2 regions of the Streptomyces sp. NPDC014864 genome follow, and region 1 is predicted to be linked to the other one. Evidence: riboswitches for the same ligand, from Rfam matches in the RefSeq annotation. Region 1 holds a riboswitch; the other holds the start of a gene.
What was found. Region 1 has a riboswitch for thiamine pyrophosphate ahead of thiC (phosphomethylpyrimidine synthase ThiC). Riboswitches for the same ligand answer to the same signal wherever they lie in the genome.
Positions count from the first base shown of each region.

Region 2: linked by a shared signal. The riboswitch ahead of thiO (glycine oxidase ThiO) and the one ahead of thiC (phosphomethylpyrimidine synthase ThiC) in region 1 are both predicted to bind thiamine pyrophosphate.

Region 1 is NZ_JBIBWT010000021.1:58,048-65,593, reverse strand. It holds gene ACF1A5_RS29535 (IclR family transcriptional regulator) at 46-927, shown strand; gene ACF1A5_RS29530 (SsgA family sporulation/cell division regulator) at 1,026-1,463, shown strand; gene ACF1A5_RS29525 (YibE/F family protein) at 1,613-3,064, opposite strand; TPP riboswitch at 3,136-3,313, shown strand; gene thiC (phosphomethylpyrimidine synthase ThiC) at 3,306-5,090, shown strand; gene ACF1A5_RS29515 (hypothetical protein) at 5,248-6,351, shown strand; gene ACF1A5_RS29510 (hypothetical protein) at 6,375-7,238, opposite strand; gene ACF1A5_RS29505 (metallophosphoesterase) at 7,420-7,546, opposite strand, start outside.
Region 2 is NZ_JBIBWT010000012.1:58,031-65,576, forward strand. It holds gene pknB (Stk1 family PASTA domain-containing Ser/Thr kinase) at 27-1,955, opposite strand; gene ACF1A5_RS22060 (thiazole synthase) at 2,080-2,874, opposite strand; gene thiS (sulfur carrier protein ThiS) at 2,878-3,078, opposite strand; gene thiO (glycine oxidase ThiO) at 3,075-4,328, opposite strand; TPP riboswitch at 4,326-4,437, opposite strand; gene ACF1A5_RS22075 (hypothetical protein) at 4,491-4,865, shown strand; gene ACF1A5_RS22080 (NAD(P)/FAD-dependent oxidoreductase) at 4,898-6,154, shown strand; gene ACF1A5_RS22085 (Rv2175c family DNA-binding protein) at 6,218-6,583, shown strand; gene thiE (thiamine phosphate synthase) at 6,729-7,388, shown strand.

The DNA of each region.
Region 1 (7,546 bases):
TGTTCCCCCGCACGGGATGCCCCCTCGCGCTTCGGGAGTGACCCCTTGGCCACTGTTGACACCGCACCCGCAGAACCGCACGCGCCCCGGATGCCGTCCCACTCCACGGCGCTCCCCGCGCAGCCGCGCTCTGCGGCCCATGTGGAACGGCCGAGACCCAGCGTCCCGGAGCAGCAGCACTCCCAGACCCTCATCGGATCCGTGCAACGCGCCATGCGCCTGCTGGAGACGGTCGCCCGGCACGAATACGGCGCGCCCGCCAAGCAGCTGGCACGCGAGACCGGCCTGGCGCTCCCCACCGCCTACCACCTGCTGCGCACCCTCGTCCACGAGGGCTATCTGTACCGGGACAAGGGACTGTTCTTCCTCGGCGACGCCGCCGAACGGCTGAGCAGCAGCGGAGCGGCGCAGAAACGTCGCAGCACGGTGGTCGACGCGCTCGCGCACTGGCGCGATGCGATCGGTGCCCCGGTGTACTACGCGATGTACCGCGACGGCGAGATCGAGATCGTGTGCGTCTCCGACAGCCCGGGCAGCCCCGCGGTCGAGGAATGGGCCGACTTCCGTGAGACCGGGCACGCGCACGCGGTCGGCCAGTGCCTGCTGTCCCAGCTGGACGACGGCGCCCGCCGGGACCATCTCGACCGCTACCCCGTGCAGTCCCTCACCCCGTACACGGTCCGGGACGATCACGCTCTGTTGCGGCGTCTGGAACGGATGTGCCGGATGGAACCCGTGACCGAGCGTCAGGAGTACGCGCTGGGCACCGTTTGTGCGGCGGTCCCGATCACGGTGGGCACCACGGCGGCCACGATGGCCCTGTCCCTCCCCGCCCACCAGGCCTCCCGCCTGCTGCCCGCGGCCCGTCAGCTCCAGGGCGAGGTGAGCCGGAGGATCGGCTCCCTGGCCCTCTCTATCAGCATCTGAAAACTCACTCCTTGTGATCTGCCATGCACGTTCAGCAAGATGCACCCAGTGTGACGGGGACGATTCCCGGCCAGTCGACGGCAGATGACGGGGTAGCGATGCGCGAGTCCGTACAGGCAGAGGTCATGATGAGCTTTCTCGTGTCCGAGGAGCTCTCCTTCCGCATCCCGGTGGAGCTGCGGTACGAGACCTGCGATCCCTATGCCGTGCGGCTGACCTTCCATCTGCCCGGGGACGCACCGGTGACCTGGGCCTTCGGGCGCGAGTTGCTGATCGACGGGGTGGGCACGCCGTGCGGTGACGGCGACGTGCGGATCTCGCCCGCCGACAACGAGGCGCTCAGCGAGGTCCTGATCCGCCTGCAGGTCGGCGGCGACCGGGCGCTGTTCCGTTCCTCGGCGGCCCCGCTCGTGGCGTTCCTCGACCGCACGGACAAGCTGGTGCCGCTCGGGCAGGAGGGCGCGCTGGGGGACTTCGACGCCCACCTCGACGAGGCCCTGGACCGCATCCTGGCGGAGGAGCAGAGCGCGGGCTGAGCCACGGCCGTCGGGGCGCTGTTGCCGTAACGCTTCGCCGTCCCCGAGGGCATCCGCCGCGTCACCCGCGGCCTCGCCGGCGCCACCGTCTGTCCCCTCGTCCGCGTCCCGCCCGTCTCGCTCTCCGTGGACCGGCCCGAGGTGCCGCCTCAGCGCCTGCGGCGTCGTCCCCGTCCACCGCGCGCCGGGGCCGGCTGGGCGGCCGGTGCCGAGGCCGGGTCGCCTCCCGGGCGGTCGGCCGAGACCACGAGGGCGGCGAGGGCCGTGGTGACCGGGACCGAGGCCACCAGGCCGATCGAGCCCACCAGCGTGCGCACGATCTCCTCCGCGACCAGTTCGCTGGTGGCGACGGTCCCCACGCTGCTCTGCGCGATGGAGAAGAGCAGCAGCAGCGGGAGCGCGGCGCCCGCGTACGCGAGGACCAGCGTGTTGACGACCGACGCGATGTGGTCGCGTCCGATGCGGATACCCGCCCGGTACAGGCCTCGCCAGCCCATCGCGGGATTGGCCTCGTGCAGTTCCCAGACCGCCGACGTCTGCGTCACCGTCACGTCGTCCAGCACACCGAGCGAGCCGATGATGACGCCGGCGAGCAGCAGACCGCTCATGTCGATCGACGGATACAGGCCGTGGATGAGGCCCGTGTTGTCGTCCGTGTTGCCGGTGAGGGCGGCCCAGCCGATGAACAGCGAGCCCAGGATGCCGATCAGCACCAGAGATATCAGGGTGCCGAGCACCGCGACCGAGGTGCGCGCGGACAGGCCGTGGCACATGTAGAGGGCGATCAGCATGATGGCGCTCGACCCGACCACCGCCACGACCAGCGGGTTCGAGCCCTGCAGGATCGCCGGCAGGACGAAGAAGTTCAGCAGCAGGAAGCTGATGGCCAGCGCGACCAGCGCCATGACGCCCCGCATCCGCCCGACGACCACGACGGCGAGTGCGAAGACGCCGGCCAGCAGCCCCATGGGGAAGCGCCGGTCGACATCGGTGACCGAGTACTGGAGATCCTTCGGCGCGGAGGGCTCGTAGGCGACCACGACCTTCTCGCCCTCGCGCAACTGCCGCGACTGGTCCGGCTGCACGAACTCGGTGAACGTGCGGCCCTTGTCGGAGCCGGTGTCGACCCGGACCGTGGCCTTCTTGCAGGTGCCGGAGGCCTGATCCGGCGCGGAGGAGCCTCCTGCGGCGGAGGGGCCTCCGGCGGGGGCGCCGGCTGAGGCGTTCGCCCCCTTGCAGCTGACCGCGATCACCCGGGTGACGGTGGCCTGCTGGCTCTGCCGGTCGAATCCGACGCCGGTGCGCTCGTGCGCGGGGGCACCGCCGGGCCAGAGCACCGCGAGCCCGACGACCACCGCGGCGGCGAACGGGATCAGGATCGCCGCGATCACCTTGCGCAGGTGCTTCGAGACGGGCGTGGCGGGCCCATGACTGTGACTGTGCCCGTGGCCGTGTCCCTGCCCGTGCTCGTGGCCCTGTCCGGGCCTGTGCTCGTGGCCCTGTCCAGGCCCGTGCCCGTGCCCATGGCCCTGGGCGTGCCCAGGGCCTGGTCGGCCTCGTGGTTCGGGCGGTGGATAGGGGGACTGCCGTGTCGTGGTCACCGCCAGATCATCGCAAGAACGGCAGAGGCCCACTGTTCACCGCGCCACAAAGGACGCTAGCGTGGAGGCACCTTTGCACACGCGGGAGCTCGGAGCACCGGGCTGAGAGGGCGCTGACCTCCGTATTCGCGATGTTTCACGTGGAACGAGAGATGTCTCACGCGAAACGTCGACGGACGGAAGCCGCTGCGTCGACCGCCGAACCTGTTACCGGGTAATGCCGGCGTAGGGAGTAGGTCTCATGACCAACAAGGACGCACGCACGCCTGCCTCCACGCAGATCTCCAGCGACGGGGAGGCCGGGAAGTCCATCGGCTGGCACAAGGCGTATGTCGAGGGCTCGCGCCCCGATCTGCGGGTGCCGGTCCGTCAGGTGCACCTCACCAACGGGAAGTCGGTCACGCTGTACGACACGTCGGGCCCGTACACCGATCCACTCGTCGACACCGATGTCCGCAGGGGCCTCCCCCCGCTGCGGGAGAACTGGGTCATCGCCCGCGGTGACACCGAGGAGTACGCGGGCCGTCCCGTCCGCCCCGAGGACGACGGGATCAAGCACACCTCGCCGCGCGGGGGCCTGCGCAACCTCGACGCGGTGTTCCCGGGACGGCCGCGCCAGCCGCGCCGGGGCCGCGACGGCCAGGCGGTCACGCAGCTCGCGTACGCGCGCCGCGGCGAGATCACGCCCGAGATGGAGTATGTGGCCCTCCGCGAGAACGTCGCTGCGGAAGTGGTCCGGGAGGAGATCGCGGCGGGCCGCGCCGTGCTGCCGGCCAACGTCAACCACCCGGAGATCGAGCCGATGATCATCGGCAAGCGGTTCCTGGTGAAGGTCAACGCCAACATCGGCAACTCCGCGGTGACCTCGTCCATCGAGGAGGAGGTGGAGAAGATGACCTGGGCGACCCGGTGGGGCGCGGACACGGTCATGGACCTCTCCACCGGCCGCAACATCCACACCACCCGGGAGTGGGTGCTGCGCAACTCCCCCGTCCCCATCGGCACGGTGCCGCTCTATCAGGCCCTGGAGAAGGTCGACGGCAGGGCCGAGGAGCTGACCTGGGACATCTACCGGGACACCGTCATCGAGCAGGCCGAACAGGGCGTGGACTACATGACGGTCCACGCCGGTGTGCGCCTGGCCTACGTGCCGCTGACGGCGAACCGCAAGACCGGCATCGTCTCGCGCGGCGGCTCGATCATGGCGGCCTGGTGCCTCGCACACCACAAGGAGTCGTTCCTCTACGAGAACTTCGAGGAGCTCTGCGAGATCCTCGCCGCCTACGACGTCACCTACTCGCTGGGCGACGGACTGCGTCCCGGCTCCATCGCCGACGCCAACGACGAGGCGCAGTTGGCGGAGTTGCGCACGCTCGGGGAACTCAACAGGATCGCCAAGCGTTTCCACGTACAGACCATGATCGAGGGCCCGGGACATGTCCCGATGCACAAGATCAAGGAGAACATCGACCTCCAGCAGGAGATCTGCGATGAAGCTCCGTTCTATACGCTCGGCCCGCTGACCACGGACATCGCGCCGGCGTACGACCACATCACCTCCGGCATCGGTGCCGCGATGATCGCCTGGTGGGGCACGGCCATGCTCTGCTACGTCACGCCCAAGGAGCACTTGGGCCTGCCCAACCGCGACGACGTCAAGACCGGGGTCATCACCTACAAGATCGCCGCTCACGCGGCCGACCTCGCCAAGGGCCACCCCGGGGCGCAGGAGTGGGACGACGCACTGTCCGACGCCCGCTTCGAGTTCCGGTGGGAGGACCAGTTCAACCTGGCCCTCGACCCGGACACGGCACGCGAGTTCCACGACGAGACCCTCCCCGCGGAACCGGCCAAGACGGCCCACTTCTGCTCGATGTGCGGCCCGAAGTTCTGCTCGATGAAGATCTCGCAGGACATTCGCCGTGAACACGGCACCGGTCAGGCCGAGATCGAGGAGGGCATGGCCCAGAAGTCCAAGGAGTTCGCGGAGGCGGGGAACCGGGTCTACCTGCCCATCACCGACTGACCCCCGAACGCCCCACCGCGGGGTCCGTGTTCCGCCCCATGCCTCGGCCGCGTCAGCCCGAGCCCGGAGTCCGGAGCGCGGACCCCGTGGAGCCGGTGTCGTAACGGAAGGGGCACGACGGTGTTCGGTGGGGAGCAAGATCTCTACTGTCGGGGGCGTGGGTGGGATCGATGTTGCCAATGGAGTGGCCGGCGCCGTCATCGGCATGTTGTTCGCGGTGCTGTTCCAGCAGCCGTTGCAGGACGCCTGGTTCCGGCTGCGGGGGCGCTCGGGGCGCGCGCTGCGCACCCTGCGGCGCCGGGACGAGTCCAGTCCCGCCTGGCGCACCTTCTCCCTCGGGCCGTTGCAGACCTCGGCCCTGATCGTCGAGGGGGACGGGGAGACGCCGATCCCTCCCGAGTCGGTCTTCGTCCACGTGCTCGACGAGGAGGTGAGGCTGCCGGAGGACATGGCGCCCTGGCGGGACGAGGTCGCCGCCGACAGCGAGCGTCTGCGCGCCGAGGGACGCACCCCGGTGTGGAACGGCCCGCGGTACGCCGTGGAGTCGTTCGACATCTCCCGCACCGCCCTCGACGAGACCCCGGAGGTGCATCTGCGCCTGCGGCCGACCGACTACTACACCTTCCTCGCCGCCCAGCAGCTCGACCGCCGACTGCCCGACGGGGCGACCCCCCGCTCGCGCCATCTCGACCCGGGGGAGCCGCTGCGGGCTCCGGCGTTCCTGCAGTGCAGCTTCGCCGTCAACGTCGCGGTGGTCACCGCCGACGACATGCTGGTGGTGAGCCGGCGCAGCGACCGGGTCCGGATGGCACCGGGCGTGTGGAACTCCTCCGTCAACGAAGGCCTGTCACGCCACATCGACTCCTCGGGACGGAGCGCGCCGGACCTGCACGCCGTGTGCCGCCGGGGCATGCGCGAGGAACTGTCGCTGGAACCGCACGAGTACACCGTCGACCTGCTGGCCTTCGTCCTGGACGTCGAGCGGCGGCACTGGAGCGCCCATTTTTACGCCCGGCTCAAGGAGTTGAAGAGCACGGACCTGCAGGAGCGGATGAGCCGGGGCGTCGCGGACCGCTGGGAGCACCAGACGATCGACTACGTGCCCTTCCGGCCCGCCCCGGTGGTCCGGTACATGATGCGGGAGGACCGCGTGCACCGGTGGGCGCCGCTGGCCCCGGCGCTGTTCCACCTCGCTCTCGTCCATGCCTACAGCCGCACGCTCGTCGAGCGGGTGGAAGCGCAGATCCTCAGACGTCCGTAGCCGGGGCGACCCGTACGCCCGGGTCACTCCGGCTGGTGCTCCGGTCCTCCGAAGTCCGGGCTGGTGAAGTCGGGGCTGGTGAAGCTCGTGCGGTGGCCCGGGCTTCCGTCGTCGGGGCTGCTGAAGCCGGGACGGTCGTACCCGAGCCGCGGCATACGGCCGGTCGGCGCCGAGGGAGCCGGTGACGTCCGGGGGGCCGCGCCCGATCCGCGGTCGGTGAGCGCCTCGCGCAGGAACGGCAGTATGCCGCGCTCCAGCAGCGCCTCCCGCCAGGCGTCCCTGGCCCGGGCGACCTCCTCGTCGAGCGCGCCGTACGGACCGGCTGTCGGCGAGGGGCGGTTGCGCAGGGCGGTGAGCAGCAGCCCGACGGCGGCGACGAGGATCGCGGCCGCGGTCACCGCGCCGAACACCCAGCCCGTCGTGATCATGGTCTGGGCGAAGGCCGGCGCGGGGTCGAGCATCTTCAGGACGTAGCCGACGAGCAGGAAGAGGGCCGCGGCGGTCCCGGCCAGCACGGGGGCGAGAACGGCGACGACGGCGACGGCGCCCGCGCCGGTCGTCTCCGCGACCTCTCCCATGGTGGCGGCGATGTCCACCGCCCCCGGCTCGGCGGATCCGGCCTCACGGACGGGCGACGCCGTGGCCTGCTCCGGACGGCGCAGTTCCTCGCGGATCTTCACGTAGTGCTGGTACTCGGTCGCCGCGGCCGCCGTGATGAGGGCGGAGGCGTCGAGTGCCATGGTGCGCAGCTGTTCGAGGTTGAGCCGCTGTCCGACAGCGGCCAGTTCCTGGCGGTGCGGGGCGGAGCGCAGCGCCTCATCGAGGATCCGCTCGTATTCCTGGCGGTCCTCGCTCAGCAGGTGCTGCGGAACGCTGTTCATGTGCATCCCCCGATGCTCCGTAGGGCTTGGGGCTCGCACGCCGGCGAGCCGTCGGGCAGAAACGGAGGGGAGCCTGCTACGGATAAGCCGATGGTAGAGCCGTGACGGCGCGCGGTGACAGGGGGTTTCCACAAATTCGGTGCGGACCTGCGCGTCCGCGAGCGCGACAAGCCGTTCCGGTGAACGCTCAAACGTCCAGGGGCAGTTGCTGGACCAGCAGCTTTCCGGCCATGGTCACGCCGCCGTCCATCGCGATGGCGAGTCCGTCGGCGTAGACGTGCGGTCCCTCCACCACGGGGCCCGCGTTGTCCTCG
Region 2 (7,546 bases), on a different contig from region 1:
TGGCGTGCCTCGGTGCCCCACGCGTCTCACCGGATGGTGATCGTGATCGTCGACCCCTTGGGCGCCCGGTCGCCGCCCGCCACGGACTGCTTCTTGACGGTGTCGCCGAACAGCCCGAGCAGACCGCGGTCCTCCTCGACCTTGAAGCCGGCGCCCTCCAGCGCCTTCTTCGCCTGGTCCACGCTGTCGCCGGTCACGTCCGGCACCTCGACCATCTCCGGGCCCTTGGACACGGTCAGCGTGACCGTGTCGCCCTCGGCGGCCTGTCCGCCACCGCCCGGGGTCTGCCGGGCGACCTGTCCCCGGTCGAACTCGGAGGTGACCTGCTCCGCGGCGACCCGCACCCGCAGACCCGCGCCCGTCAGGTCGGACCTCGCCTCCTCCAGGCTCTCCCCGGTTACGTCCGGCACGTCCACCGGGGCGCCCTTGCTCACGGTGAGCGCGATCGCCGAGCCGGCCCGCCGCTCGATGCCGGCCGCCGGCTCCGTGGCGACCACGAAGCCCTGGGGGAAGTCCTCGCTGAACGTCCGGCTCACCATGCCCGGCTCCAGCCCGGCCTCGCGCAGCGCGCTGCGCGCCTTGTCCAGCCGGTAGCCGCGCACGGAGGGCACCTTCACGGTCTCCGGTCCGTCGGAGAGGGTGAGCGAGACGGAGTCGTTGCTGCGGATACGGGCGCCGGTCTCCGGGTCCGTGCTGATGACGGTGCCGCGCTTCACGGTGTCGCTGTAGGCGTGCTTGACCTGCTTGACCTCGAGACCGGCCGCCCTGAGCCGCTCCCTGGCCTGCGCCTCGGTCTTCGCCAGCACCGGGGGGACCTTCGTGAACTGGCCGGAGTTGATGTACCAGACCCCGGCGCCGGCCCCGAGGACCAGCAGCACCACGGCGAGGACGGTCACCAGACCCCGCCGCGGGCGGCCCGTGCGCCGCGCCGGTGCGGGCGGCGCGGGAGACTCCAGCCGGCTGGTGCGGTGCAGCGCGCCGGCCTCGGCGCCCTCCTCGGAGGCCAGCGGGCGCGGCACCGTCAGCGCGCGCGGGATCACGCTCGTACGGTCCTCGGCGTTGCTGTGCTCCGCGGTGAGCGCCTGCGGCGGCACCGCGTCGAGCTGCTCCGGGCCGAGCGCGGCCCGCGTCTGCCGGACGTGCGCGAGCAGCGCGACCGCGTCGTGCGGCCGGTCGGCGGGGGTGCGGGCGGTGGCCGTCGCGACCAGCGCGTCCAGCTCGGACGGCAGCCCCGGCACCGCGGCCGACGGCGCCGGCACGTCCGCGTGCAGGTGCTGGTAGAGGATCTGCGCGGGCGTCTCGCCCTGGTGCGGGCGGCCACCGGTCAGCATCTCGTACAGGACGACCCCGCACGCGTACACGTCGACCCGGGGGTCGGCGGTGCCCTGCTCGATCTGCTCCGGCGCCAGGTAGGAGACGGTGCCGAGGACGGTGCCGGTGGTGTTGGTGACGGTGTCCACGGACCGCACCAGCCCGAAGTCGGCGACCTTGACCCGGCCGTCGTCCCCGATCAGGACGTTCTCCGGCTTCATGTCGCGGTGCACGAAGCCCGCCCGGTGCGCGGCGCCGAGCGCGGCGAGCACCGGCTCCAGGATGTCCAGCGCGGCGCGCGGCTGCAGCGCCCCGCGCCGGCGCAGCACGTCGCGCAGGGTGCAGCCCGCGACGTACTCCATGGCCAGATAGACGTACGACCCGTCGGTGCCCTGGTCGAAGACCTGCACCACGTTCGGGTGGGCGAGCCGGGCGACCGACTTGGCCTCCCGGATGAACCGCTCGACGAAACTTCCGTCGGCCGCGAGCGTCGGGTGCATCACCTTCAGCGCGAGGACGCGGTCCAGGCGGGTGTCCAGGGCCCGGTAGACCGTGGCCATCCCGCCGACCGCGATCCGCGCGTCCACGCGATAACGGGCGTCGAGCACCTGCCCGACCAATGGGTCCTGAAGGGTCGTATCCACGCAGGTGAGTCTACGAGCCGTCACCGGCGCCACGCCGCCTCGTCCGCAAGGAGGAGCGGTACTGCGACCGACCTGTGACGCTTCGCACGCCACCCCGGACACGGCCGCACCCCGCGGCGGACGCCTAGAAGGCGGGCCGCTCCGGGTCCAGCCGGGCCATGCCCTCCGTGGGGGACGACGCCTCGGCGAGGTAGCGCCGGGGGATGCGTCCCGCCAGCCGGGCCAGCCGGCCCGCCTCCACCGCGCAGCGCATCGCCTCCGCCATCCGCACCGGCTCCTGCGCCCGCGTCACCGCCGACGCCAGCATCACCCCCGCGCACCCCAGCTCCATGGCGAGCGTCACGTCCGAGGCCGTACCGGCGCCTGCGTCGAGGATCACGGGCACCCGCGCCCGCTCCACGATCAGCTGGAAGTTGTGCGGGTTGCGGATGCCGAGCCCGGACCCGATCGGCGATCCCAGCGGCATGATCGCCGCACAGCCGGCGTCCTCCAGCTTCCGCGCGAGCACCGGATCGTCGTTCGTGTACGGCAGCACCGTGAACCCGTCGTCGACCAGCGTCTCGGCGGCGTCCAGCAGTTCGATCGGGTCCGGCAGCAGCGTCCGCTCGTCGGCGATGACCTCCAGCTTGATCAGGTCGGTGCCCAGCGCCTCCCGCGCCAGCCGCGCCGTGAGCACCGCCTCACCCGCGGTGAAGCAGCCGGCGGTGTTCGGCAGCACCCGGATGCCCAGCCGGTCCAGCACCGACAGCACGGATCCGTGCACGGAGGGGTCGACCCGCCGCATCGCGACCGTGGTCAGCTCCGTGCCGGAGGCGACCAGCGCCCGCTCCAGCACCTCCAGGCTGGGCGCCCCGCCGGTGCCCATGATCAGCCGGGAGGTGAAGGACGTTCCGCCGAGGACGAGGTGGTCGTCGGCCATGGGTCAGCCCCCCTGGACGGCGGTCAGCACTTCGACGCGGTCGCCCTCGGCCAGGGCCGTGGACGACCACCGCGTGCGCGGGACGACGGTCTCGTTGAGGGCGGCGGCCACTCCGGCGGGGGCGGCGGTCAGCAACGCCACGACGGTGTCCAGAGCCGTGCCGGACGCGACCTCGCGCGGCTCCCCGTTGACCGAGATGTTCATGCGGGCTGCTCCGAGAGTGCGGCGGCGCGAAAGCGGCGCGGGCTGAAGGGGCGGGCGTCGTCGGGCAGGTCCCCGGTGACCAGGGCGTGTGCCAGGGCGTCCCCGGTGACGGGGGTGAGCAGCACGCCGTTGCGGTAGTGCCCGGTGGCCAGCAGCAGCCCGTCCAGGTCGGTCGGGCCGAGCAGCGGCGCGTTGTCGGGGGAGCCCGGACGCAGCCCGGCCCGGGTCTCCGTCAGCGGCAGCTCGGTGATCCCCGGCACCAGTTCGTGCGCGTCCCGCAGCAGCTCGTACACACCGCCCGCGGTCACCGCGGTGTCCCAGCCCAGCTCCTCGCTGGTCGCCCCGACCACCAGCTCGCCGTTCAGCCGCGGCACCAGGTAGACCTGGCTGCCGCGCACCACGGCCCGTACCGTCCGGCTCAGGAAGGGCGCGTACCGCTTCGGCACGGTCAGCCGCAGCACCTGGCCCTTCACCGGCCGCACCGGCGGCAGCACGTCGGCCGGCACGCCCGCGAGCCGGCCGCTGAGGCTGCCCGCCGCGAGCACCACCCGGCCCGCGCCCAGCACCGTGCCGTCGCGCAGCACGCAGCCCGCCGCCCGGTCCCGGACCACGGTCAGCCGCTCGGCCCAGGCGCGGTGGAAGACCACGCCCGCCCGCTCGCACGCGGTCACCAGGGCGCGGGCCAGCCGCCGCGGGTCTACCTGGTGGTCGCCGTCCACCCGCAGACCGCCCCGCACACCCGGCGCGAGCATCGGCTCCAGCCGCCGGCACTCGCGCCCCGACAGCCACTCGGAGTCCAGGCCCGACCGCTGCTGCAGCGCGTGCAGCTCCCGCAGATGGGCCCGGTCGTCGGCGTCCAGCGCGACGGCGAGCGTGCCGCACCGGCGGTAGCCGAGGTCGAGGCCGGTCAGCTCGGTCAGCTCGGCCGCGAAGTCCGGATAGCGGCGGGCCGAGGCCAGGTTCAGCCCGAGCAGGGTCTGCTCGCCGTGGTGCAGTTCGGTGACGGCGGCGAGCATCCCGGCCGCCACCTGCGCGGCCCCGCCGCCCGGTTCGGGATCCACCACGGCCGTGGTCAGGCCGCGCTGCGCCGCCCGCCAGGCCGTCACGAGCCCGATGATCCCGCCCCCGACGACCAGGACGTCCGCGGTGCCCGGGGACGAGGTGCCCGTGGCCGAGATGTCCGGAGACGTGCCCGGCGACGGGGTGCCCGGAGGCGACGTACTCGGAGACGGCGTACCTGAAGACGACATGGGCGTCCAGCCCCTCCCTTCGCCGGCATGACCCGGATCAGGTTCGTACGGTCGGAGGCCGCCAGCCTCCCTCTCAGCCCGGTGCGTCCGGGCTCCCGCGAGTGCTTGTACGGTGGCCACCCTAGCCCGCCGGGCACCGACCTCGTAAGGGAGCCTTCGCCCATGCCGCGCTCGCTCGACGGCCTCGTCCTCGCCCCCGTCGCCGACCAGGCCCCCGGCCAGGTGGGCACCCGCACCCGGTTCACCTACCACGAGCGGAACGGGGAGATCTGGGCCGAATACGCGGGCGGTGACGTCGTACGCGGCCATCTGGTGGGTATCCGGGAAGGGGACCGCCTCGACTTCCGGTACGTGCAGCTCAAGCACGACGGGACCACGTCCTGCGGGCACTGTGTGTCGACGGTGGTCGAACTGCCCGACGGGCGTGTCCGGTTGGAGGAGAGCTGGCAGTGGGAGTCGCAGCCGGGGAGCGGGACGAGCGTGGTGGAAGAGGTGACCGGCCCCGCTGTGCAGCAGGTCACGCGGTCCGCACCCTGACTGACCCTCCGTCAGGTGTCTAAGGTGATCGGGTGAGCGAGCAGACGCAGGAACACGGCACGTCACAGCCACGGCACGTGGTCGTCGCCGGCGCGGGCATGGCCGGAGTGCAGACCGCGGTGGCCCTGCGCGAGCAGGGCTTCACCGGCACCGTGACGCTGATCGGCGCCGAACCCCACCAGCCCTACGACCGGCCGCCCCTGTCCAAGGCCGTCCTGCTCGGCAAGGCCGAGGACTCCGCCTTCGACGTCGACTTCGAGGCCCTCGGCATCGAACTCCAGCTGGGCCGCGAGGCGCTCGCCGTGCGGGTCGACGCGCACGTCCTCGACACCTCCACCGGTCCCGTGCCCTACGACGTGCTCGTGCTGGCGACCGGCGCCGAACCGGTCCGGCTGCCGGGTGCCGAGGGTGTCCCCGGCGTCCACCTGCTGCGCACCCTGGACGACGCCGAACGGCTGCGTCCGGTCCTCGCCCGGCAGCACGACGTCGTGGTCGTCGGGGCCGGCTGGATCGGCGCCGAGTTCGCCACCGCCGCCCGCGAGGCGGGCTGCGCGGTGACGGTCGTCGAGGCCGCGGACCGCCCGCTCGCCGGGGCGCTGCCCGCCGAGGTGGCCGCACCGATGGCCGCCTGGTACGCCGACTCCGGCGCCGTGCTGCGCACCCACGCGCGCGTGGCGCGCGTCGAACCGGGCGCGGTGGTCCTCGACGACGGCACGCGGCTGCCCGCGGGCGCCGTCGTGGTCGGCATCGGCGCGCGCCCCGCCACCGGCTGGCTGGCCGGCTCCGGCATCCCCCTGGGCGCCCACGGCGAGGTCCTGGCCGACGACCACCTGCGCGCCGGCGCGCCGGACGTGTACGCGGTCGGCGACTGCGCCTCCTTCCCCTCGGGCCGGTACGGGGAGCGCCTGCTCGTCCACCACTGGGACAACGCCCTGCAGGGTCCGCGCACCGTCGCGGCGAACATCCTGGGCGAGACCCCCGCGGTCTACGACCCGGTCCCGTACTTCTGGTCCGAGCAGTTCGGCCGCTTCGTGCAGTACGCCGGCCACCACGCGTCCGCCGACACCACCGTCCTGCGCGGCGACCCGTCCGGACCGGCGTGGACGGTGTGCTGGCTGCGCGAGGGCCGCCTGGTGGCCCTGCTGGCGGTCGGCCGTCCGCGGGACCTCGCCCAGGGCAGACGCCTGATCGAGGCGGGCACGCCGATGGATCCCGGCCTGCTGGAGGACCCCGCGCGCCCGCTGAAGACCGCCACCGCCGAGGGAGCGCCGCCCACGGCGCCGACGTAGGACCCTCCCCGGGTGGACGGGCCTGACTTCCGACTGTCGGTCCCAGATGGCACGCTTGATCCCGTGACCGAGATTGACGCAAAGATCGATGCTCTCGTCCCCGCCTGGCTCACCCTCCCCGACATCGCCGAACAGCTCGGCGTCGAGGTGACACGTGTGCGGCAGCTGGTCAAGGACGGCCAGCTCATCGCCGTACGCCGTGGTGAGAACCGCGCGCTGCACGTCCCCGCCGCCTTCATCGACGGGGACAAGGTCGTCAAGGGACTGTCCGGGACCCTGACGCTCCTGCGGGACGACGGTTTCACGGACGAAGAGATGCTGGAGTGGCTCTTCACCCCCGACCCGACCCTGCCCGGCACCCCCGCGCAGGCGCTGAGCGAGAATCGCGGCACGGAGGTGAAGCGCCGCGCCCAGGCGCTCGCCGTCTGATCCAGTACAACCGTTCCCACGGCGTACGGGCCGCGCCCACCGGGGCCGCGGCCGCGGCGGGCTGCGGCCCGCCGGGGTCACGGCCCCTCCGGGGCGCGTCCCGTACGCCGACGACACACCGCACCGACACCGGGGGGATCCACGTATGCCCGACACCGCCGCCCGCGCCCGTGACCGGCTGGCCGGCGCCCGGCTCTACCTGTGCACGGACGCCCGGACCCGCCAGGGCGACCTGCCCGAGTTCCTGGACGCGGTCCTGGCCGGCGGGGTGGACATCGTGCAGCTGCGCGACAAGGGCATGGAGGCGGCCGAGGAGCTGGAGCACCTCCGGGTCTTCGCCGACGCCTGCGCCCGGCACGGCAGGATGCTCGCGGTCAACGACCGGGCGGACGTCGCGCACGCCGCCGGCGCCGACGTGCTCCACCTGGGCCAGGGCGACCTCCCGGTCCCCGCGGCCCGCGCGATCCTCGGGGGCGACGTGCTGATCGGCCGCTCCACGCACTCGAAGGCGGAGGCCGAGGCGGCCGCCGCGCAGGACGGCGTGGACTACTTCTGCACAGGTCCGTGCTGGCCCACGCCCACCAAGCCCGGCCGCCCCGCCCCCGGCCTGGACCTGGTCCGCCACACCGCCGCCCTCGGCACCGCCCGGCCCTGGTTCGCCATCGGCGGCATCGACCTCGGCAACCTGGACGAGGTCCTCGACGCCGGCGCCCGCCGCGTCGTCGTGGTCCGGGCGATCACCGCGGCGGACGACCCCGGCGCGGCGGCGGCGCAGTTCGCCGAGCGGCTGCGCGGGGCCGCGTAGGCGTCATCGGCCGGCCGGCCCCGCCCTTCGGCCGCGGTCCCGCTCGGCCCGGGTTCGGCCTCCGCCCGCTCCCGTCCGGCCCGGGTTCGGCCTCCGCCCGCTCCCGTCCGGCCCGGTCCCGGCGCGCTCGGTCTCAGCCGTCTCGGTGCCGGCGGTCC